One region of the Mesorhizobium sp. KR9-304 genome, then DNA from elsewhere that is predicted to be linked to it. Evidence: predicted binding sites of a transcription regulator. Region 1 holds the regulator's gene; the other holds the start of a gene.

Evidence for each region. Region 1 encodes LexA, which represses DNA repair genes until DNA is damaged. Its sites were predicted from a motif close to TGTTCNNNNTGTGTTCNG; they were not measured.
Region 2: a site for LexA is predicted at 1,769-1,786, ahead of ABLE71_RS24520 (single-stranded DNA-binding protein). Genes of this name have one in related genera too.

Annotation. Positions count from the first base shown of each region.
Region 1 covers NZ_JBDZDN010000002.1:98,516-101,928, reverse strand. Annotated here, with positions in the region: gene ABLE71_RS12725 (ComEC/Rec2 family competence protein) at 1-1,408, shown strand, start outside; gene lexA (transcriptional repressor LexA) at 1,402-2,118, opposite strand; gene glp (gephyrin-like molybdotransferase Glp) at 2,237-3,413, opposite strand, start outside.
Region 2 covers NZ_JBDZDN010000007.1:87,458-90,870, forward strand. Annotated here, with positions in the region: gene uvrA (excinuclease ABC subunit UvrA) at 1-996, opposite strand, end outside; gene ABLE71_RS24520 (single-stranded DNA-binding protein) at 1,925-2,428, shown strand; gene ABLE71_RS24525 (OsmC family protein) at 2,485-2,919, shown strand; gene ABLE71_RS24530 (hypothetical protein) at 2,886-3,413, opposite strand, start outside.

The sequences.
Region 1 (3,413 bases):
TGCCGCATGGTCCGACTGGCGCGCCGACCATCCGGGCCAGGCACAAGCCAACCGCTCGCTGGCTCGCAGAGCCGTCCGCTACCTCTTGCTTGCGGCCGCCGGGCTTGCCGTGACCTCGATCGTGGCGGGCGGGGCAACCGCCATCTACGCGGCCTGGCATTTCCAGCAGATGCCTTCGCTCGGCCTCTTCACCAACCTCGCGGCCATGCCGATCGTCTCGGCGGTGGTGATGCCCTTCGCGGTGCTCGGCGCGCTCGCCATGCCGTTCGGGCTCGACGGTCCGTTCTTCGACGTGATGGGGCTCGGCCTCGGCGCGACGATCGCAATTGCGCGCTGGTTTTCCGAGCGCTCGCCCACCGACATGGTCGGCCTCGTCCCACCGGCCTCGGTGGCTATCCTTACGATCGCCCTATTAATTGCCACGATCTGCTCGACCTGGCTGCGCATCGCGGCAGTGCCGGTGGCGCTCGCGGGTCTACTGCTGCTTTTCGACCAGCCTCGGCCTGATCTTTTCATCGCCGAGGACGGTCGCCTGGTCGGGCTTGGCCTTGGCCACGGACGCATCGCCGTCAATCGCTCGAGGCCCAACGAATTCACCATCGACAACTGGAAACGCGCCTTGCGTGCGAGCGAGGTCGTGCGGCCGGAAGGGAAACAGGAGCGGGTGGCGGCGGCCAAGCCGAGCGAAACTGCTGATGGCAAATTGGCAGCTGAACAGCAGCACCCCCTCACCGTCTCGGTCCTTCGGACCTCGCCACCTCTCCCCCTGCCCGGGGGAGAGGAGCCGCCAATAGCCGGCGTCGCGACTTCTCAGAAACTGGGTTCCTCGCCCCCACAAAGTGGGCGAGAGGTGGCTCGGGCGAAGCCCGAGACGGTGAGGGAGGATTTCGCCTTGTGTGATGATCCCGTCAACTGCCCGGAAAGCGCCAGCCTATTGCAACGGCCAACCACCGACGGCTTCGTCTGCGCCGATGCGCTTTGCCTGGCCCGTCATCCCTCCGGAGCGATCGTCGCTCATGCGCTCGACGCCGAAGCAGCAATGGACGTCTGCGCCACTGCGAGCGTCATCGTCATCGATGATGCGGCGGCGAAGGGCGTCTGCCGCTGGAAGGATGTTCTGGTCGTCACCAAGCGCGACCTCGCGCTCAACAGCAGCGCCGCGATCACGTTTTCAGGTGAGGCCATCGGCGAAGCACCGCGCGTCGCCGCCACGATCGAATATGCAATCAGCCGGCCGTTCCGGCCCTGGCACGAGCAGCGCCGTTTCTCACGCGAGGCGCGGGGCCTCGCGCCCTATCGGCGACCGGACAAGCCAGCGACGCCGACCAAAGGCGCACCGGATTCGCCCTCCCTGGGGCCGGATCCTGCTTCACCGACCGAATCCGCTGATCCGAAAGATGCTCAGTAGCGACGGATCAGCCCGACCAGCTTGCCCTGCACCTTGACCCGGTCGGGTCCGAAGATGCGCGTCTCGTAGGCCGGATTGGCGGCCTCGAGCGCGATCGACGCGCCCTTGCGGCGAAAACGCTTCAGCGTCGCTTCCTCCTCGTCGACCAGCGCCACCACGATCTCGCCGGGGTTGGCCGTCGAGGCGTTCTTGATGATGACCGTATCGCCATCGAAGATGCCGGCCTCGATCATCGAGTCGCCCTTCACCTCCAGCGCGTAATGCTCGCCCGACGAAAGCATCTCCGGCGGCACCATGATCGCATGGGTCTTGTGCTGGATCGCGTCGATCGGCACGCCCGCCGCGATACGGCCCATAACCGGGACGGAGACCGCGGCACTCGCGTCATCGTCGTTGCTGGCGGAGCGCGCACGCGGCGCTTCATGATTTCGCCCATGGCCACCCTGGATGACGCTCGGCGAGAATTTCCTGGCCCCGTTGAGGCCCGGCGCGATCGAATCGGGCAGCCGCAGCACCTCCAGCGCGCGCGCCCGGTTGGGCAGGCGGCGAATGAAGCCGCGCTCCTCGAGCGCGGTGATCAGCCTATGGATGCCCGACTTCGACGCTAGGTCGAGCGCATCCTTCATCTCGTCGAAGGAAGGCGGAATGCCCTGCTCCTTCAACCGCTCGTGGATGAAGAGGAGAAGTTCATGTTGCTTGCGTGTCAGCATAGGAATTTCCCCCGGAATCAAACAGGAATCGAACGTCAAACAAAACCAGAACAAACACTATCTGTTCCAGTTGTGTTCCGCAACTGTTTAAATTTTAATGAATTCGTTGACGATTTGTTCAGCGTAACAGCAGCAGGAGGCAGGCATCGCCCGCCTTGGCGGCCGGCGCGTGGGGCGCTCGAACGACCAGCCCGCCAGCGTCGGCGAGAAGCTTCAGCATCGAAGAATCCTGCACCCCGAAGGGTGTGGCGAGGTATCCGCTTTTTGTTCGCGAGACGGCGGCGCGCACATAATCCTGGCGCGTGTCGTTGGCGGGCATCGGCGCGCCGAGCACGGCCTCGACGATACGGTCCTCGTGCGTGCGTCCGCCGAGTTCTGCCAGCAGCGGCTTGAGGAAGAGATGCGAGCAGACCAGGCTCGCCACGGGGTTACCCGGCAATCCGACGCAACGGGTATCTCCTAGCCGCCCGAACATCAGCGGTTTTCCGGGGCGCATGGCGATCTTCCAGAAGTCGAGCTCCATGCCGAGGCCGGTCAGCGCCTCCTGCACGAGGTCGTGGTCGCCGACCGAGGCGCCGCCGAGCGTCACGATCACGTCGGCGCCGGCGTCCATCGCTTGTCTCACCAGCGCCGAGATCGCCTCGACCTTGTCCGGCGCGATGCCGAGGTCGAGCACGCGCGCCCCGGCTTCGCTTGCGATCGCCGCCACGCCGTAGGCGTTCGACGCGATGATCTGGTCCGGTCCCGGCTTGCTGCCGGGCGCCAGCAGCTCGTCGCCGGTGGCGATGATCGCGACCAGCGGTTTTTTCACCACGGACACGGCAGGGTGGTTCGCCGCCGCCGCGAGCGACAGGGCGGCCGCGTCGAGCACGCGGCCTGTTTCCAGCAGCTTCTGCCCCTCCGCGAAGTCGAGACCGACCGCGCGGATGTGCCTGTTGGCCGCGACAGTCTCGAAGACCTCTATCGCGTCGCCGCCGAGCTTTCTGACATTCTCCTGGATGGCGATGGTATCGGCGCCCTCGGGCACCGGCGCGCCGGTGAAGATGCGCACCGCTTCGCCCTTGCTCACCCTGCCGGGAAACAGCTTTCCCGCCGCCGCCATGCCGATGACGGTCAGCCTTGCGGCAACCTGCGCCACGTCCTCCGCGCGCACCGCATAGCCGTCCATTGCCGAGGCGGGGAAGGGCGGCTGGGTCCTGAGCGCCGCGACGGGTTGCGCCAGCACCCTGCCTGCGGCCTCGGCCAGCGGCACGGTCTCTGCCGCAAGCGGTCCGGCGCCGGCGAGCAGGCGCGCA
Region 2 (3,413 bases), on a different contig from region 1:
CTTCGCCCAGGGCGCCACCGCGCCGTCGCGCAGCGAGACGTTTTCGTCGGGCACGACGAGGCTGGCGTCGATGGCGCGCTGGCTGCCCAGCCCGTCGCAGGCCGGGCAGGCGCCGAACGGATTGTTGAAGGAAAACAGGCGCGGCTCGATCTCGGGGATGGTGAAGCCCGAAACGGGGCAGGCGAATTTCTCAGAGAAAAGAATGCGTTCGTGGGTTTCGTTCGCGCTCTTGTTGACGGAATCGGCGCCGGTCTGGCTGGCATCGAGCGGACGGTCGGCGAATTCCGCGACCGCGATGCCCTCGGCGAGTTTTAGCGCAGTCTCCAGCGAATCCGCGAGCCGGGTGGCGAGGTCGGCGCGCACGACGATGCGGTCGACCACCACGTCGATGTCGTGCTTGTACTTCTTGTCGAGCGCCGGCACATCTGACATCTCGTAGAAGGCGCCGTCGACCTTGACGCGCTGGAACCCCTTCTTCTGGAGCTCGGCGAGTTCCTTGCGGTACTCGCCCTTGCGGCCGCGCACGATGGGCGCAAGGATGAAGAGGCGTGTGCCCTCGTCGAGCGCAAGCACGCGGTCGACCATCTGCGAGACCGTCTGGCTCTCGATGGGCAGACCGGTCGCCGGCGAATAGGGGATGCCCGCGCGGGCAAACAGCAAACGCATGTAGTCGTAGATCTCGGTGACCGTGCCGACGGTCGAGCGCGGGTTGCGCGAGGTCGTCTTCTGCTCGATCGAGATGGCCGGCGACAGGCCATCGATCTGGTCGACGTCCGGCTTCTGCATCATCTCCAGGAACTGGCGCGCATAGGCCGACAGGCTCTCGACGTAGCGGCGCTGGCCCTCGGCGTAGATCGTGTCGAAGGCGAGCGACGACTTGCCGGAGCCGGAGAGGCCGGTCATCACGATCAGCGAATCCCTGGGCAGGTCGAGATCGATGTTCTTGAGGTTGTGCTCGCGCGCGCCGCGAATGGAAAGGTATTTGTGGTCGGCCATGGCCGGTCCGCCGCCTCGTCTCAAAAAAATGTCGGGATGGCAGGGTATCACCAGCCAGCCCCTTATTTAGGTGTTTTCGTCGCCGCGTCGAGTGCCAGTATTGGGGCCAGCACGGGAACCCGATTTTGCCAGACTTTCGAGGTCTACTCTTCCGGTCGCCCGGGGGGCAAGCGAAAAGAACAAAGGTCGAACAGGTTCCTGACAAATCGCTGGGGACGAAGCTGGCGGCGATCACATTTCTTTGCAGGCGCCCTTTCGCGGTTGACGCGGCAGGCACCGGGGTCCAGATTTATAGGGTGTCTCATGGCGCCGGATGTCCACGCGACATCGTTCGCTGCCAAAGGGCGGTTTGCGAGACGCCGCAGACCAGCGGAGAGGCCGCCGTAGAGGCGATCGGAAACTGACGAAGGAGGAAGGAATGACTCCACCGGACAGTCCCCAGAGGCTCCACTAAAAGCCTGGAGCCTAGGCAGGTAAACTCCTGATCCGTTCGGGCAACGGCCTGCTGATCAACCCACAATCAGAGACTACGAGTCGGATCGTCGGCTGAACGCCGCGTGGCATCCGAATAAACGCCGGTTATGGAATCCCGGCATAAGCGGGCAAGGCCCGCGTGATCGAGGCCCTGTTCTCTCCGAGCGAGAGACAGGGCCGTTTTCTTGGTCGACCTGACACATGGCCGGCCATGCCGGGCTGGTGTCGTGCGAGGGAAACGTGGCGACGTTCCGGAATTGAGGTCTTCGGCAGCGCTTGCGTTTTGCGTGGAAATATGTAGAACAAATCGAGAACTAACTATTATGTGGACAGCCGAAGGAGAAAGGTCTTTCAACGGGGCTGTCGCGGGCCTGATCCTATAGGATGCGCCCGCAACACGATATCGACCTGGGTTTCGGTCGACCTGGTTTAGGATTGAGCGCGGAGAAGTGTCATGGCAGGCGTCAACAAGGTTATACTGGTGGGAAATCTGGGAGCCGACCCCGAAATCCGACGGATGCCGTCTGGCGATCCCGTCGTCAATCTGCGCATCGCCACCTCGGAGACTTGGCGCGACAAGAATTCGGGCGAGCGCAAGGAAAAGACCGAGTGGCACCAGGTCGTCATTTTCAACGACAATCTCGCCAAGGTCGCCGAGCAGTATCTGAAGAAGGGCTCGAAGGTTTATGTCGAGGGCGCGCTGCAGACGCGCAAATGGCAGGACCAGAGCGGGCAGGATCGCTACTCGACCGAGGTGGTGCTGCAGAAGTTCCGCGGCGAGCTGCAGATGCTCGACGCGCGCGGGCAGGGCGGCGAAGGCGGCAGCGTCGGTTATTCCGGCGGCGGCCGCAGCTCGGACTTCGGTCAATCCGGGCCCAATGAAGGCACCAGAAGCGGCGGCGCAAACCGAAGCGGCGGCGGAGCTTCGCGCGAACTCGACGACGAAATCCCGTTCTGAGGCGCGGACTTGATTGATACGGTAGCTACCCAGGACAACGACCGGAAGCCAGGCATTTGAAAGCGCGCATCAAATGGGTTGAGGACCGGACCTTCGTCGGCGAGACGGGCTCCGGCCACAAGATCGTGTTCGGCACGGCATCCGGCCCGGACGGGATCAGGCCCAAGCCCGGACCAAGCCCGATGGAACTCATGCTGATCGGCGCGGGAGGCTGTTCGGCGATTGATGTGGTCCACATACTGGAAAAGGGCCGCGAGGCGGTCGAGGGTTGCGTGGTCGAACTGGACTCGGACCGCGCCGAGACCGACCCGAAAGTCTTCACCCGTATCCACATGCATTTCATTGTCAGGGGGCGCGGGTTGGCCGACGCCAAGGTCAAGCGCGCGATCGACCTGTCGATCGAGAAATATTGCTCGGCGACGGCGATGCTGTCGAAGACGGCGACCGTGACGCACGACTACGAAGTGGTCGATTCGTCGAATGGCGGCTGAGACCGCGACTTTCCGATATATTCCCACGTCTCGCTGGCGGTTTTGAAGACCAGTCGCCCTTCTCGGACCCTGCGCGCCAGGGAGATGACATTGTCGACGTAAGCCTCCCACTGAGGAATGTTGGCGAGGTCGGACCTCGCCACGAACGCCAGATGTGTAAGTCCGTTCTCCGGAGCGGCGGCCAGCAATCGATCCAACGCTTCTTCGAAACGTATGTTGGGCAGCCATGGAGCCAGCGTTTCCTGCTCGTAGGCGGTCAAGGGCAACATGCCGAGTCCTGACGTTTTATCCGGATCCGGCACGCGAAAATCCGCGGACGACGGTCGATAGGCGCTTGGCGGAATATTCTCTCCGTCCGGGATGTTTCCGGTACCACGCTCGGCTTCCACAAGTCGTGCTGCTCCAGGCATGCGCTCGAGGGTCAGGTCCAGTTGAACGCCTTCCTCCTCAAGCAGCCGCACCATCGCATTGCTCAGAAAGCGATCGCCGCCGCG